4 regions of the Aneurinibacillus baijiui genome follow, and region 4 is predicted to be linked to each of the others. Evidence: riboswitches for the same ligand, from Rfam matches in the RefSeq annotation. Region 4 holds a riboswitch; each other region holds the start of a gene.
What was found. Region 4 has a riboswitch for S-adenosylmethionine ahead of AB3351_RS04420 (cyclase family protein). Riboswitches for the same ligand answer to the same signal wherever they lie in the genome.
Positions count from the first base shown of each region.

Region 1: linked by a shared signal. The riboswitch ahead of metH (methionine synthase) and the one ahead of AB3351_RS04420 (cyclase family protein) in region 4 are both predicted to bind S-adenosylmethionine.
Region 2: linked by a shared signal. The riboswitch ahead of AB3351_RS13525 (homocysteine synthase) and the one ahead of AB3351_RS04420 (cyclase family protein) in region 4 are both predicted to bind S-adenosylmethionine.
Region 3: linked by a shared signal. The riboswitch ahead of AB3351_RS21680 (homoserine dehydrogenase) and the one ahead of AB3351_RS04420 (cyclase family protein) in region 4 are both predicted to bind S-adenosylmethionine.

Region 1 covers NZ_JBFTXJ020000015.1:35,765-40,057, reverse strand. Annotated here, with positions in the region: gene AB3351_RS20275 (EamA family transporter) at 1-718, shown strand, start outside; gene AB3351_RS20270 (HD-GYP domain-containing protein) at 859-1,941, shown strand; SAM riboswitch class I at 2,002-2,107, shown strand; gene metH (methionine synthase) at 2,203-4,293, shown strand, end outside.
Region 2 covers NZ_JBFTXJ020000006.1:182,429-186,721, forward strand. Annotated here, with positions in the region: gene AB3351_RS13505 (ABC transporter substrate-binding protein) at 1-17, shown strand, start outside; gene comER (late competence protein ComER) at 48-884, opposite strand; gene AB3351_RS13515 (DUF2533 family protein) at 987-1,235, opposite strand; gene AB3351_RS13520 (helix-hairpin-helix domain-containing protein) at 1,333-2,022, shown strand; SAM riboswitch class I at 2,122-2,225, shown strand; gene AB3351_RS13525 (homocysteine synthase) at 2,335-3,633, shown strand; gene AB3351_RS13530 (deoxycytidylate deaminase) at 3,773-4,276, shown strand.
Region 3 covers NZ_JBFTXJ020000018.1:48,855-53,147, reverse strand. Annotated here, with positions in the region: gene AB3351_RS21695 (putative bifunctional diguanylate cyclase/phosphodiesterase) at 1-321, shown strand, start outside; gene AB3351_RS21690 (YbjQ family protein) at 407-721, shown strand; gene AB3351_RS21685 (DUF1002 domain-containing protein) at 862-1,767, shown strand; SAM riboswitch class I at 1,850-1,962, shown strand; gene AB3351_RS21680 (homoserine dehydrogenase) at 2,065-3,366, shown strand; gene AB3351_RS21675 (non-ribosomal peptide synthetase module) at 3,616-4,203, shown strand.
Region 4 covers NZ_JBFTXJ020000002.1:234,740-239,032, forward strand. Annotated here, with positions in the region: gene AB3351_RS04400 (DMT family transporter) at 1-595, opposite strand, end outside; gene AB3351_RS04405 (TetR/AcrR family transcriptional regulator) at 723-1,310, shown strand; gene AB3351_RS04410 (HXXEE domain-containing protein) at 1,328-1,873, shown strand; gene AB3351_RS04415 (hypothetical protein) at 1,884-2,087, shown strand; SAM riboswitch class I at 2,442-2,542, shown strand; gene AB3351_RS04420 (cyclase family protein) at 2,628-3,365, shown strand; gene AB3351_RS04425 (DinB family protein) at 3,458-3,943, shown strand.

The sequences.
Region 1 (4,293 bases), on a different contig from region 4:
TTTCATTGCATTTTTAATCATTTTAAGTGCGGGTTTACTTTCGCACACGCTGCACCCGAATCTTACCTCCATTCTGCTTGGAAGTCTGATCGGGGTCTTGAACGCGAACGGCAATATTCAGATGGCAAGAGCGTTTGAAAAAGGGCCAGCTAGCCTCACGTCACCTTTGATTGCAGCCAATGCAATCTTCCCGGTACTTGCAGCGGGCGTCATTTTTCATGAACAAATTCCTTTTCTTCACTGGATTGGTATTCTATGCATGATGGGATCGGCAATGGTCATTCAATATACGCCCGGTTCCAAAAGCAATACAAATTACTTGCCATGGCTTGGACGTGTTGCCTTCGCATTCTTTTCTTTTGGCATACTTGGAATACTAATGAAGCAGTCCTCGCAGCTACATATTAGTTCGATGGATATGCTTTTAGCCATGTATGGAGGGGGCAGCTTGTATTTGGCGATAGGATTAGGCCGGGAGCCAATTCGCCTAAAAGAAGCGAAGATCGGAAGTCTGGTAGGCGTATTGAGCGTAGTCGGCTTCAGCTGCTACTTTTATGCGCTGCAGACCGGTATTGCAAGCATCGTCTTTCCGGTAGTGAGCCTGAATTGCTTGGTCGTTATCCTGATGGGATACTACCTGTTTAAAGAAAAACTAAGACCCTATCAGGTATATGGAATATGTACGGCCCTGCTTGGGCTCGTCCTGACTAAGATATAGCATGGTAGAAGACCATCCTTTATTCATAGGGATGGTTTTTTTTGTTATAAGTTTTTGGTAATAAACCTAAATACCTGTGCTACAATTTGATAGGGTAGAAAGTTTCAGACAGAAAAGTTCAGGAAAGTAGGGTTTGCTACGTGAAAAAATTACATATTAGCTCCGTAAAACCAGGAGATAAGATAGCGAAAACGATCCTCTCAGAGACGGGTCATGTCCTGCTCGGTACAGGCCTTGAGCTTAGTCAGCGATACATTGAGCGCTTAAAAGACATGGGAATTGATACCGTATATATTGAAGATAAGCATACGGACGATATCATACCAGAGGACGTGATTGACGATACAACACGGCGCAAAGCGGTCGAAACCGTCTACAAGACAATGACAGGACTAATGGATCAACCGAAAGTAAAGGGAAGAACCTCTATACCGGATATGGGAAAGACATTCCGCGATGTATTCGGTAATATTCTAGGCGATTTGAGCGGACGAAAAGAAGTGCTGGTGAATCTGGTAAATCTACATTCACTTGATGGATATTTGTTTCATCACTCTGTAAATGTAGCGGTGCTTGCAGGAATTATCGGGCTTGCTAAGGGATATAATCGTGATCAATTGGTTGATTTGGGAGTAGGGGCTCTGCTGTTTGATATTGGAATGACGATGCTTCCCAAAGAATTATGGAACAAAAAGACCGCGCTGAATCCAGAAGAGAAGATGCGGGTGGAGAAGCATACGGAAGAAGGGTTCAACCTGTTGCGCTATCAGTATGACATCTCATTATTATCCGCACATTGTGCGCTTCAGCATCATGAGCGATATGATGGATCAGGATATCCGCGAAAATTGCAGAATAATCAAATTCATGAATATGCGCAGATAGTTGGCATGGCAGATGTGTATGATGCACTCACATCACACCGTTCGTATCGCCAGCATTATACGCCGAATGAAGCGACAGAATACTTATTTGCCGCTGGGAATTCGTTATTTAATCTTGAATTGGTGCGGTTGTTCGTCAAGCACATTGCCGTGTATCCGGTTTCATCTACTGTAGTCTTGAATACGGGACAGGTGGGTGTTGTCTCTTCTGTTGATCCAAAAGCTGTTCACAGGCCGATCGTACGCATTGTTGAAGAGAAAGATGGTACACCTGTATCTTCTCCGTATGAAGTAAATTTACAGCAGCGGACAAATATTGTAATTGTACGAACAATATAATTATCTATTGACTCTTTTCATTCATTGATCAATAATAAGAAAAATGAAAACTTATATCGTTTCTTATCAAGAGTAGGCTGAGGGACTGGCCCGATGAAGCCCGGCAACCGGTATGTACGTGTACACGGTGCCAATTCCAGCAGGATTTTTTCCTGGGAGATAAGGAGTGCGCTGATTTTTATTGAACTCAGAGACCTTCCTTCTTTCAGGGGGTCTTTTTTTATTATATATAGAAAATTGGAGTCGGAAGGGATGATAAGAATGAATGAAACAGCACTGAAGAAACTGCCAATAGAGACACAGTTAAAGCAGAAAATTCTGGTAATTGATGGAGCGATGGGTACAATGCTGCAGCAGGCGAACCTTGGCCCGGAAGATTTCGGCGGAGAGCATTATGAAGGCTGTAATGAGATACTTAATCTTACACGCCCGGATCTTATCCGCAGCATTCATGACACGTACCTGGAAGCAGGTGCAGATATTATCGAAACGAATACCTTCGGCGCTACCTCGATCGTACTTGCGGAATATGATGTGCAGGACCGTTCAAGAGAGATTAATCTAGCCGCTGCCAAGTTAGCGCGTGAAGCGGTCGATGCGTATTCAACACTTGACTGGCCTCGCTATGCGGCTGGCTCAATCGGCCCGACGACCAAGACATTATCGGTGACAGGCGGCGTAACGTTTGAAGAATTAATCGAGACGTACTATGAACAGGCACTTGCGCTGATTGAGGGCGGTGTCGATGTTCTTCTCTTAGAGACGGCACAGGATACGCTTAATGTGAAGGCTGGTGGGATTGGAATTCAGCATGCATTCGAAGCGGCCGGACGCAAGGTACCGGTGATGATCTCCGGTACGATTGAGCCGATGGGTACGACGCTTGCTGGTCAGAATATCGAAGCATTCTATATTTCATTAGAGCATCTTCAACCGGTTTCAGTCGGATTAAACTGTGCGACAGGACCCGAGTTCATGCGCGATCATATTCGTACACTGTCCGGCATGGCGAGCTGTGCAGTTAGCTGTTATCCGAATGCCGGTCTGCCGGATGAAGACGGACACTATCATGAATCGCCGCAGGCACTGGCGGCCAAACTGGCCGGATTCGCCGAACAAGGCTGGATTAATGTGGCGGGCGGCTGCTGCGGTACAACGCCGGACCATATCCGCGCCATTGCCGAAGCGCTTCAAGCGTATAAACCGCGTGTTGCACAGGGTCTGCACACTCATGCCGTATCCGGCATCGAACCGGTCTATCTTGAGGAGGATAACCGCCCATTGATGGTCGGAGAGCGTACGAACGTTATCGGCTCAAAGAAATTCCGTGATTTGATTAAGGAAGGCAAGTATGAAGAGGCCTCAGAGGTTGCGCGTGCTCAGGTAAAGAAGGGCGCCCATGTGATTGATATTTGTCTTGCAGACCCGGATCGGGATGAAGTGGAGGATATGGAATCCTTTCTGAAGTTTGTTGTACGCAAAGTAAAAGTACCGCTGATGATTGACTCTACCGATCCGAATGTCATCGCGTTAGCATTGAAGTATTCACAAGGTAAAGCGATCATTAATTCCATTAATCTAGAGGACGGAGAAGAACGCTTCGCTGAGGTAGCACCGCTTTTGCGGAAGTTCGGCGGGGCCGTAGTTGTTGGCACGATTGATGAGAAGGGGATGGCGGTAACGAAAGAGAGAAAGCTTGAGGTGGCGGCACGTTCTTATGATCTGCTGGTAGGGAAGTACGGTCTTTCTCCACGTGACCTGATTTTTGATCCGCTGGTATTTCCCGTAGGAACAGGGGATGAGGCGTATATTGGTTCAGCCAAAGAGACGGTAGAGGGCATTCGCCTGATCAAAGAAAAGCTGCCGGAGTGCCAGACCATTCTAGGTGTGAGTAACGTATCGTTCGGATTGCCCCCGGCAGGACGGGAGGTGCTGAATGCTGTGTACTTATATCACTGCACCAAAGCCGGCCTCGATTATGCGATTGTAAATACGGAGAAGCTGCAGCGCTTCGCTTCGATTTCAGATGAAGAGCGAAGGCTTTCCGAAACGCTGTTGTTTGAGACAACGGATGAGGCGTTGGCGACATTTACCGCCTTTTACCGGGAGAAAAAAATAGAGAAAAACGAAGAAGTATCGAACCTCACACTAGAAGAAAGGCTTGCCCGTTATGTTGTTGAAGGAACGAAGGAAGGGTTACTTCCAGATCTTGAAGAGGCACTTGGTATATATGCGCCGCTTGACATTATCAATGGGCCGCTGATGAATGGTATGGATGAGGTAGGACGCTTGTTCAATGATAATCAATTGATCGTTGCCGAAGTATTGCAGAGCGCTGAAGTCATGAAAGCA
Region 2 (4,293 bases), on a different contig from region 4:
CTGAAGTCATCAAGTAATCAGAACTGCACCAAAAAACTCCTTCCCTGTTAGTGGAAGGAGTTTTTTTTGTCAGCAAACGATTCTTTTACTTCGAGTACATCCACATCGAATTTACGGTGTGTTGCTTCGATTAGGTGAGTGAATACGTCCCGTGTCTCCCTATCAAGCACGTGCAGTCCAATTCCAGTAACACCACCAGGCACACATACCTTAGCTTGTAAGGTGGGCAGAGAAAAGCGCCCGTCTTCTAAAAGCCGTCCCATACCGATTACCATCTCTGTCATAAGTCTGGTTGCCTCTTTCTCTGTTATGGTGGTCTCCGCAGCAGCGCTGTCGATAAAACGCTGTAGTAGAAAACTGAAGAATGCTGGACCGCAGCTAACAATATCAGAAGAGATGCGCGTTGCTTCTTCTTCAATTTCGATAGGTGTACTAATGTTGGATAACAATGATAGCAGCATCGTGCGATCCTTGTCATGCAGTCGGCTACCGAACGTCACAAGCGAAGCACCGCTGAGCGCTGTATTCGTAATGCTTGGAATCACCCGGGCTACTTTACAGTGGGAATGAGCTTCAAGCTGCCGAATTCCGACAGAGCTTGTAATGGAGAGAACAAGCTTCTCCGGTGTCAAATACGGTGCAATCTCATCAAGCACAGTTCGATATTCCAGTGGCTTGGTACAGAGGAACAGCACGTCCGCCATCTTCGCAACAATCATGTTGGCTCCGGTATCAATTCCGGGATGTTTTTTGACAAGCGTCCGCAGCTTCTCCGGTGTCCGGTTCGAGGCAATGATACGCTCAGGCGGCACGGCACCGGATTCAATAAAGGCTTCAATGAGAATTGTCCCCATACTTCCCGTTCCGATAAAGCCAATCTGCATCCTGATTCCCCCCGGCAATATGATTGATTAATGTGTATGGGGAAGAAAAGGAATTCAGTACACATATTTTTCTACATGTGCTAAAATGGAATTGATTGGTAATTATTTGCATAATTCACGTACCATGTCCGCGGTAACAACCTTGCGGGGAGGCAGGTGGTGGCGTTGGGCCAATTGATTGATCTGGTGTGTGACTTCATTGATTGAATCGACATTCATCTCTTCCCCCTGCTTATATTGTTCGATAGCTTCCTCAATTCTTGATTCCCGCATTGCGTCTAGCTTGCGGTACAGGGTAATGTATTCGGCTTGTTTAGCCGAGTGTGCAGTAATGGCTTCATGAACACTCATAAGTATATCCTCCTTTTTCTTATCACTTTCAGAATGTTTATATGAAAATTATAGGTAATCTGTTGGAAAACCACAAGTAAGGGAGAGAAGGTCGCGTATGCAGTGGTCTTGGAACAAAAAAAAGTGGACTGGTAGTAGTATATGTCTTCTTATTCTTGGTAGTAGTGTTTATTTTTATAACATGGAAAATACACCGCAAGAGCATCCGTTGGCCTTCAGCGAGGCAAAACCGTCTGTACAGGAGGATGCTAGACAGGAACAGCAGAGCGCAGAGGTAAAGCAAAACCCCGATCCAACAAGGCAGACAACGGTTCCTGCTCCTACCACCTTTGTGATTGATGTAAAAGGCGCAGTCGTCTCTCCTGGTGTATATACGTTATCTGCAGATGCAAGGGTCTATCAAGCAATTGGGATGGCAGGCGGCCTTCTGCCCGAAGCGGATGCCAAGCAAGTTAATGGAGCGCAGAAGCTAGTCGATGGTATGATGATCTATATCCCGCTCAAAGGAGAGCAAATATCGCCAGCAGGACATGCGACTCCAGGCTCTGTGACAGGCAGTACACCAGCGGTCGGAACGCAGGGTAAGGAAGAGGCGAAAGTTGATCTTAATACGGCAACAGTAGAACAGCTTCAGACCATACCGGGAATTGGACCGCGCAAGGCTGAGGCGATTGTGCAGTATAGAGAAGAGCATGGCCCGTTCAAAACGATAGATTCGTTAACAGGTGTAGCTGGGATAGGGGCTAAGACAGTAGAGAAAATGCGAGCCGGAATTTTTGTACAATAAAAATTTTCTAATTAAGTTGACAGGTCGGAATAGTGAGCCTATAATAAGAGCAAGAAACGCATACGAAAACATAAGCAACACAGTACAATTTTATAGTATCTCTTATCGAGAGAGGCGGAGGGACTGGCCCGATGAAGCCCGGCAACCGGCATGAAGTGCAAGGTGCTAAATCCAGCAAAGCAGTATGCTTTGGAAGATGAGAGCGATGGTACATACCTGCCTATCCGACCCTCTTCTTCTCAAAGAAGAGGGTTTTTATTTTGGTACCTCGCCCGAAACAAAAAAATTAGGTATTGAGGAGGAAGATTGAAAATGGCAGAAGAACGCACATTCAATTTTGAGACAGTATGCTTACATGGAGGACAAGAGGTGGACCCGACAACGCTATCGCGTGCGGTACCGATTTATCAAACATCGTCCTATGTATTCAAAGACACGGAGCATGCAGCCAACCTGTTTGCACTTAAGGAATTCGGCAATATTTATACACGTATTATGAATCCGACACAGGATACGTTTGAGAATCGGATTGCACAGCTTGAAGGGGGGGTTGGTGCGCTGGCGGTCGCATCCGGTCAGGCGGCGATCACCTTCTCGATCCTTAATATTGCCCATGCGGGAGATGAGGTTGTTGCTTCAAGCAACCTGTATGGCGGAACATACAACCTGTTCGCTCATACTCTGCCAAAGCTTGGCATCACAGTAAAGTTCGTGAATCCAGAAAACACGGATGAAATTCGCGCAGCTATCACGGACAAAACAAAAGCGCTGTACACGGAAACAATTGGCAATCCGCGTACGGATGTCGTTGATCTAGAAGTATTGGCTGGGATTGCACACGAGAATGGAATCCCGTTCATTGTAGACAATACATTCGCAACACCATATTTGTGCCGCCCGATTGAATTCGGTGCTGACATTGTCGTACATTCCGCTACCAAATTCATCGGCGGACACGGAACATCCATCGGTGGTGTAATTGTCGATTCTGGTAAATTTGACTGGAACAATGGCAAATTCCCAGGTCTTACTGAACCAGATCCAAGCTATCATGGTGTCGTATACACAGAGGCGGTTGGAAATCTTGCCTATATTATTAAAGCTCGCGTACAACTGCTGCGTGATCTTGGCGCTGCGGTATCGCCATTTAATTCCTGGCTGTTCCTCCAAGGCTTAGAGACGCTTCATCTGCGTATGGACCGTCATGTGGAGAACGCAAAAAAAGTAGCGCAATACTTGGAAAATCACGAACTGGTAGAATGGGTGAACTACGCGGGGCTTGAGAGCAATCAATACTATGAGCGCGCACAGAAATACTTGCCAAAAGGTGCGGGGTCTATCTTTACCTTTGGGATTAAGGGTGGCTTAGAAGAAGGCAAACGGTTCATTAATAGCTTAAAGCTTCTCTCTCATCTTGCAAACGTCGGCGATGCAAAAACGCTTGTGATTCACCCTGCAAGCACAACGCATCAGCAACTGACCGAAGAACAGCAGGTAGCAGCGGGCGTATCACCGGATATGATCCGTCTCTCCATCGGCATTGAATCTGTCGATGATATTATTGCCGATCTTGAACAGGCACTTAAGGCAAGCCAACTGGCTGCAGTATAATAAAATCAGCAGGAGGAAGGACAGGAGAAGGTAGCCTGTCCTTTTTCTGTTGCAGTAGTGGTTTATCTGATTATCAGTTATCATAATAAGAGATCATGCAAATTGAGGTAGAAGAAAGAGAGGAAGGAGAGGGAGGCAGATGGATACACGCAAGTCTTGGGATGAATACTTTATGGATCTGGCCTATATGGCCGCCACCCGTGCAACATGTCCGCGCCGCCATGTTGGCGCAGTCCTGACACGGAATCGAAAGGTATTGGGTACCGCATACAATGGGAGCCCAAGCGGAGTCGATTCCTGCCTGGATGTTGGCTGTATGCTTCATAATTATTACGAGACGAATACAGATGGAGCGATCATAGAGAAGCAGAAATGTATCCGTACGATTCATGCGGAACAGAATTTACTTCTTTTTACCGATCAGGCGGATCGGCAGGGGGCGGCGGTATATGTCACTGACCAGCCGTGCTGGACATGTGCGAATCTGATTGCTAATAGCGGAATTGCAGAAGTTGTCTATCACCGGGCATATGCCAAAGACTATGAGAAAGTAGCCTGGCTGTTTAAGCAAAAGGAAATCGAGTTTCGCCAAATACAACAATATGCTCCACCGGCCGGTGTCAAGATGGAATTTGTAGAGTAGCATAAATTTTTTTATGA
Region 3 (4,293 bases), on a different contig from region 4:
TTTGGAACAGGGTATAGCTCGCTCAATTATTTAAAAAAGTTCGCCATCCATCGGCTGAAAATAGACCAGTCGTTTGTGCGCGATATTATGACGGACCCAAATGATGCAAGTATTGTGGAAACGATTATTTCCATGGCGCATAATCTCGGGCTTGAAGTAATCGCTGAAGGTGTAGAAGATGTAGAGCAGCTTCATTTTCTGCAGCGCCAACATTGCGATGAAGTACAGGGCTATTATTTTAGTAAGCCGATGCCTGCGGCTGATTTTGAAAAGCAGCGCAAACAATTGCAGCAGGCAGCCAAAAGGAGCGTTGGTCTTTGAAGTGGACGCAACCTTTTGTTTTGTTTCCACGTAAGTAAAATGAGAAGCCAATGAATACCATCTATATAATACGGAGGGATCGAATATGATTGTAACAACGACCAGTACGCTGCAAGGAAAAGAAATTGAAGAGTACCTTGATATTGTATCAGGCGAAGCGATTATGGGGGCAAACGTCGTCCGGGACTTTCTAGCAGGTATTACAGACATCGTGGGCGGCAGAAGCGGCGCTTATGAGAATAAGCTGGCTGAAGGAAGAGAGATTGCGATGCAGGAAATGAAAGAAAAAGCACGTCGCCTCGGAGCGAATGCGATCATCGGCGTCGACCTTGATTTTGAAACGCTGCGTGAGGGCATGATGCTGTGTGTTGCCACAGGTACAGCTGTTCGCATTCGATGATGCGGGCTGCATAGGAATAAGGTTCTTTCTTCTTTTCCTTCCTGTGCTATAATCAGAAGATGTGAATGCCCCCACATGCTGCCAAAGGTGCATTGTGCGCCGGGCGTGTTCTGTTCTGGCGTGAGGGGAATACATTCATAATGCACAAGCTATTTTTTCATTGGGGAGGAGTGACGGAAGTGAGGAAGCTGTTTTTAGCCCTGCTTCTTTTTCTTCTAACGACAGCGACCGCATATGCGGACGCAGCGCCAGGAGATACCATCGTAACATACGGTAAAGATTTGACATCGACACAGAAACAACAAATTCAAAGTCGTTTTGGAGCGCCGAGCAATGCCCAGGAGCTTACTGTAACGAATCAAGAGGAACATAAATATCTTGACGGTCTGTTGAGCAAAAGTGTAATTGGGAGCCGAGCCCTTTCATCGGCAATGATTCAGCTTGCAGAGCCGGGCCAAGGCATTCATGTAGAAACAAACAATATAACTTGGGTCAGCAAGGCCATGTATGAGAATGCACTGGCGACTGCTGGTGTAAAGGATGCGAATGTAAAGATTGATGCGCCATTCCGTGTATCCGGCACGGCGGCGTTGACCGGTATCATGAAAGCGTATGAGACGGTTACAGGCACCAAGATTGATGAGAATCAGAAAAAAGTCGCTAATGAAGAAATGGTCACCACCGCAAAAATCGGGGAGCAAATCGGTGATAAGGAGAAGGCGGCTGAACTTTTGACCCGTCTGAAAGCCGAGCTTGCCAAGCAAACCGGCAATATGACGGATGATCAATTGCGTGAGATGATCCGCAACGTAGCCAATCAGATGGGCCTTCAGCTCTCTGATGCTGAAATTGAATCACTGGTAAGCATTCTGCGCAAAATTCAAGACCTTAATATCGACTGGAACAAAGCATTGGATCAGATTTCTAGCTATAAAGGGCAGGTACAGGATTTTCTGAATAGTAACCCGGAAGCCAAGTCACTGGTACAGGAAATTCTCACGTTCCTAAAGAATCTCATAGACCAGATCCTTGCCTGGTTCAGATGATAAGGTTGAGTTTAAGTTTGACATTTCTAAGAAAACAAGGTAGGATAATTTACAATTCAAACAAATGAATAACAGTAAGACACTCTTATCTAGAGAAGCGGAGGGATATGGCCCGATGAAGCTTCAGCAACCGCAGGCGCTGCCTGAAAGGTGCTAATTCCATCAAAGCATAGTTGATGCTTTGGCAGATGAGAGGAGGACCTGGTACATTATGCATCCAACCCTCTTCTCCGGAAGAGGGTTTTTTTATATGGCATTATACATAAGCGAAAACAAAAAACAGAGGAGGAAACATAGATGAAGACATGGAAGATTGCTCTACTTGGGCTGGGAACAGTGGGGTCCGGCATTGTGACGATTCTGCGTACACATGCACAACGGATTGAGAGGCAGACAGGCGCACGCTTTGAAGTGGTAGGTGTATTGGTGCGTGATCGTAAGAAGCCGCGGCAAGTAGAAGTGCCCCACCATCTACTTACGACAGACATTGAAGAAATCTGGGAGAGGGGGGCTGACATTGTGGTGGATGCGATGGGTGGGCTTGACCCAGCTCTTGGCTATATGGAAGAAGCGATCAGCCGTAAGTGCCATATCGTATCCGCGAATAAGGAATTGATCGCGGCATATGGTGCGCACCTGCATGATAGGGCAGAAGCGCAGCAAGTCTCCCTTCTGTATGAGGCAAGCGTAGGCGGCGGCATCCCGATTCTCAATGTGCTCAGCCAACTGCTGAATGCAAACCGTATTACACGTATATACGGTATTTTAAATGGAACGACCAATTACATTCTAACCAAGATGGAAGAAGAACAGCAACCATATGATGATGTGCTGGCGCAGGCGCAGGCGCTTGGATTTGCAGAAGCCGATCCGACGGCTGATGTGGAGGGACATGATGCGTTCAATAAAATCCAAATCATCGCACGTCTGTGCTTTGGTGTCGATGCACAGGCCATTGGCAGCGAGCGGATTGGTATTACGTCCATTACAGGAGAAGAGATTGAATTATACGGAAAGCTTGGCTATCGGATCAAGCTGCTTGCAGCAGCAGAAGAGAGAGGTTCCGGCTATGACCTGCGTGTTGCTCCGACACTCGTACCATACGGACATCAACTAGCTGGCGTGAAGAATGAGTACAATGCGGTATATGTGAGCGGCGATGTGGTAGGCGATTTATTATTTACAGGCAAAGGGGCAGGTATGCTTCCGACAGGAAGTGCGATGGTTGAGGATATTTTGAATGCCGTGCGCAAAACGACATTTGTGCCGGATCGGGACGTGCGTACGGTAAAAGAAGAAGCGCAGGATGTACGGCACGTTGCATCGGTGGTGGCATTGTACGAAGTACCGCAGCAGGCTGAGGATTCAGCAAAGCAACGGATTCTTTCATTCTTATCTGCGGAAGCCGGCTTTCTGCATGCAGTGGACACACTTCAAACAAAAGAAGGCACATATATCGCGGCGATACTTAGTGGAGCCGATAGACAAGTGCTGCAGGCGTTTGCCGATCATGTAGGGGCTTCGCTTCGTCTTCGTGCGATTCTCGATGACAGCCTTGCTGTCGCTATCGAAGAAGCGGGTGTGACCCTTTCTCGATAATCATGTGCTGTGAATATGTGCTTTGTTTGTGTGGAAAGGATAAATACGGCGAAAATGTGCGCGAGACAAAGTAAAATGTAATTTTTCATAATATAACGTATGTCAGCAAGAATCAATCGCCATATAGAGCGTTTATCTCTCTATAACTATAAAAAACTCTCTATTTCTATAGCACAGGCGATTGGAGAATGGTTATGGATTTTCGGTATAATAAATAGCAGCAGGAAAAAATGTATAGGAGAGATTTGTATGGCTCAACGAGTAGCCACCGAATACAAGAAACTTGTCCTTGAGTTAAGCACATTACAGCTGCAGTCTTTTATCGAAATGTTTCAAACCGGAGAGTTTAAATCAGAAGTTCGAGTGTATGAGAACGGCGAGAAAGAAATCGTGTTATTTGATAGGGAGCGCCTGATTCCCCTGTCCTTTAAACTGGTTGGTGCCACCTATACCTTTGAGGGCGGCTATACCATCCGGGATGCGAAATTAGCCAACCATATGCGACAAGCTGTACGCCGCTTCAAAGGAAGCGCAGTTGTCCACCGTGTCTATCCGTCATATACGATGATCTATCATTACAACGAAGGAAAAGTAATGAAAATCATTGAGCAAAAAGGCGATAGTCAATCGCTTGTATTTGAATACCGGGATACGGTAGGAGACCTTCAGCGTCTCTTTGAAGCGAGAGGAGTGGAGGACCAGATTGCATGGCTTCGGGTACAGATTGATCAACTGCTTGATTTCCGCAATGGCCGTCTTGCTGCTCATCTGTCCACAGAAGACGTCGATCGTCAGTTAGAGAAGCTCTCTCATCAGTTATTTGTAGCAGAAGCGTAGAATACTATACAAGCATTCTCCAAGAAATAGCAAAAATGCATTGCATAAATTGTAGAAACATGATATATTCTCCTTGTTGTGAACAAAATA
Region 4 (4,293 bases):
CTGTTATAAGCATTCCCACAATACCTGCGACCGCGCCGAACAGCAGGGAGTAAAACGTGATCGCCAGCACGCTGATGCCGGATAAGAACCGCTTCGTATAGTGCGAAGCAAAACCATAGCTTAACGTTGCCAGTACCATGGTTCCGACACCAATGAAGCGTTGTCCCAACAGGTCTCCAATCTGGAAATTCATCAATGTTACAATACCGAAAAAACCAACGAAAATACCGACCCACTGTTTTTTGGTAAGCGTGGCCGAAAACAGTAAAAAACCGAGCAATCCTGTCCAAAGCGGTGTCGTCGCATTAAGCACGGAGGCGGTGCTGCTGTCTATTTGGGTTTCGCTTAGCGAGATCATTCCCCAGGGGAAGGCTGCATTACAAATTCCCACTACCGCTATAGATCCCCAGGGCAGCTTTGTAGGAAATTCCCTCCGCTTCCACCAAACCGCTGGCAAAAGAATAAGAGCACCGGCCAGACACCGCAAAAACACGGTTCCCCATACGCCCGCAGGCTCAAGCAACCACTTCATAAACACAAATGATAATCCCCAGATAAAGCTAAGGCCGAGTAAAGTGCTGTATAAACGAATCATCTTCTTGCTCCTTTTCACAAAATTTCTTTCATTATGAAATAATTTCGCTGCAGGGTCTTTTCATATCTTGCTTTTTTATTTTATCAACTTATAATGTAAGTAAGTACTTGCATTAAGGAGAGTGTTGATGGAAAAGGATATACAGGATACAAGAGAGAGAATTTTGCAGGCGGCTACTGCCTTGATGAAGGTGCACGGCTTTAAAGGGGTGACAACCAAAGCAATCGCTGGTGAGGCAGGCGTCAATGAGGTTACACTATTTCGTCATTTCGGCAGCAAAAAAGCGATTCTTGAAGCAATTATCAAACAGTGGACGTTAGACCGCAGTGTGCTGGAGCAGGTAAAGCAGCAGATTTCGTGGGAGCTTGAAAAGGATTTGCATTTATTTGCATCCGCTTACCAGAAGTTTGTCCGTGAGCATCAAGAAATCATTATGATTATCATCAAAGAGATCAGCTCCTTTCCGGGGCTTGATGAGAAGTGGGCTGCGGTGCCGGGATTGCTGAAGCAGCTTCTGCTTGAATATCTGCAAGAGATGCAGGCGAGAGAAGAGATTATAGATACGAATCTAGAGGCACAGGCTCTGGCATTTTTATGGATGAACATGGGGATGTTTATGTCGCAGCGTCTTCTAGGAGAAAGAATGATGTCTATGCAGCCGGAGGAATTCCTGGATGCGAGCATTCATACTTTTGTGCGCGGACTTCAGCGGTAAAAGAGGAGGATGAGGGGATGCTGCTCGATAGCATTAATATGTATACATGGATTTGGCTGTTTCTCATTGTGTTCATGCTGCATGATTTTGAAGAAATTATTACCGTGGAGACATGGCTTACCAAAAACAAAACGAAGGTGCTTCATCGGTTTCCCTCGCTTGTCACACGGTATCAAGCAGTGTTTGAACGACGGTTTGCCATGAAGACAGCGCAATTTTCGTTTGCGGTGGCCTGGATTTTTGTCCTTCTCTCGGTGATTACGTTTTATACGAGCCAGACACTAGCGTATGGTGGCTCTTTCCTGTTTTATGTTGCTGCCCTGCACGTATTGTTCGGCAATGTGTGGACGCATGTAATCCAGAGTGTGGTGCTGCGCGGGTATACACCGGGCGTAGTAACGGCAGTCATACTCGCTCTTCCATACACTCTATATATGTACAGCCGCCTGCTTGCAGAAGGGTATATTACATGGTCGCTAATCTGGATTGCCGTTCCTTTAAGCATTGTGCTGCTTCCGGTTGTTTTCTTCGGCTTACTTCTTGGGCGCAAGTGCATTTCATAGGAGGTTGGAGATGGGCTTTATTTTTTTGATTGCCTTTGGCATTGGATTGTTTGGTTTGGGCTGTCTGATTGTTGGCGGGTACTTGGTTCATCGAGCCTTACGGAAAAAGAACTGGCTGCCCTGTCTTGGTACAGTCTTATTATGGTGGATCGCCTGGGAATGTCTCTCGTTTTTCTGGGAGATCTACATCGGTGTACGAAATTTTACGCCATAAGAAGGTACAGCGAAACGAAAACAGCCGGTTCCTAGCGGAACCGACTGTTTTTTACTCTGCTATGGGGTGGTGCTATTCAGTAGTGAAGCGGTTTCTGGCGTGCGTTCCAATCGCCAGCGCAGTAAACCCTCCGTTCAACGCAAGCCCTATTCTTTCCTTCAAAGTCGCTGATAAGTATGCCATACTTCCTCAGTCCCTTCTGTTAGGAGTGTACTAGCTTGTACTTTTATATTACCCCCTGTCTACGCAAATAAAACATAAAAAGAAAAAAGTGAAGGTATTTCTTTAATTTTCCTATTCGTTATTGACTTTTAAAGTCGTAGCGATGTTTAATAGTAAATAAACTTTATAGCATTCTTATCAAGAGAGGCAGAGGGACTGGCCCGAGGAAGCCTCAGCAACAGACTTTGGAAGTACTGTGCTAACTCCAGAAGCATGCAGGCTGAAGATAAGAAGAGTCATTTAATGTGATACTGGCACCTCTTCTCATTTTGGTAGGAAGGGGTTTTTTAGTATAAAAAATATAGTGGGGTGAGCGGTATGTCAAACGATGTAATGAACGCATTGAAGCTGCTAAAAGAAAAGGAGTGGGTGGATTTAACCCATACATTCGGTCCGGATTCACCGCATTTTTCGGCATTTCCTTCCGCTGAATTCAAGACATTATTTACGCACGATGATGGATTCTTTGCACAAAGCTTTACATTTGCGGGACAGTATGGCACTCATCTTGACGCACCGATTCATTTTGTCAGAAATACACGATATCTAGATGAACTGGGATTAAAGGAGCTGGTTCTGCCGCTCGTTGTGATTGATAAATCAAAGGAAGCGGAAAAAAATCATGATTTTACCCTGACGGTGGACGATATTGTGACATTTGAAGAGGAATACGGAAGGATTGACGAGGGGACATTTGTTGCTCTGCGTACCGACTGGAGCAAGCGCTGGCCTGATAAGGAAGCTTTTGAAAATAAGGATACGGACGGTAATAACCATGCGCCTGGCTGGTCGGTGGAAGCGTTAACCTTTTTATTTGAAGAAAGAAAAGTAAAAGCAATAGGCCATGAAACATTTGATACGGACTCGGCTGTTGATTTTCAAAAGAACGGGTCGCTTCTAGGAGAGTATTATGTATTGGAACAGGATACATATCAGGTGGAATTGTTAACGAATTTAGACAAGGTACCGGCAAAAGGGGCAGTGATTTTTAATATTGTTCCCAAACCGAAGAAAGCATCAGGGTTTCCGGTGCGTTCCTTTGCGGTGCTGCCATAGAGCGGTGAAGTAGGTGAAAAAAGGATTTTGCAATACAAAATACGAAATATAGTTGTACATGGAATCAAAATTTTGGAAAGCGGGGGATGGGTGTGATTCATGATGTGGGGGAGTTTGCGAAGTTTTTGGATGGCGTGCGTAAACGCACCATGCAGTATGTTGGCACAGTTCCAAATTCGATTCTGGAATGGAAGCCGGCGGAAGGAAAGTTTTCGACAGGGGATATTCTGCGCCATCTGGGTTCCTCTCAACTCATGTTTTTATCTGTATTGGAGCACGGGGAATGGAACTACCCCGGTCATGACAGTAGTAAAGGAGAAGATATAGAAGGAATTACTCGCTACCTTGAAGCCTGTCATAGCCAACTGATGAACGGATTGTCGGCTTTAGGAAATGAGCTGTTGGCAAAAAAAGTGCCTACACTGCATGGACATGAGGTAAGCTCGTGGAGGATTATGATGGCATTGGTAGAGCATGAGATGCATCATCGGGGCCAGCTCTCAACATACCTTCAAATGAATGGCATCGAGCCGCCGCAAATTTTTGGCCTAAAAATTGAACAGGTTCAAAAAGGATAGTGTCTTATAGGAAAGAACGACCATCATATTGTTGAGAAAGTCATTGCTTAAGCCAGGTATACTTACTGGATAAAACGACAAGGGATATTGTTGTTGTATATTTAATTGATGCGCTGTAATGATGAACTTCCTTATCCCTAATTTTTTCTTCTTATCAAACCCATGATAACAAACAAATCAGTGTATAAACAGAATGCATGAAAGTCCCAACATAGTTGAAGACCCAACGTCAATCATCTCATCTTAGAAAGTAGGTGAAGTGAGTATAATTAATGTTTACCTAAGCTCTCTATTAAATTAACTATAGTTACAACGACAGCAAATACGATGGCCATACTGAAATAAAGAAG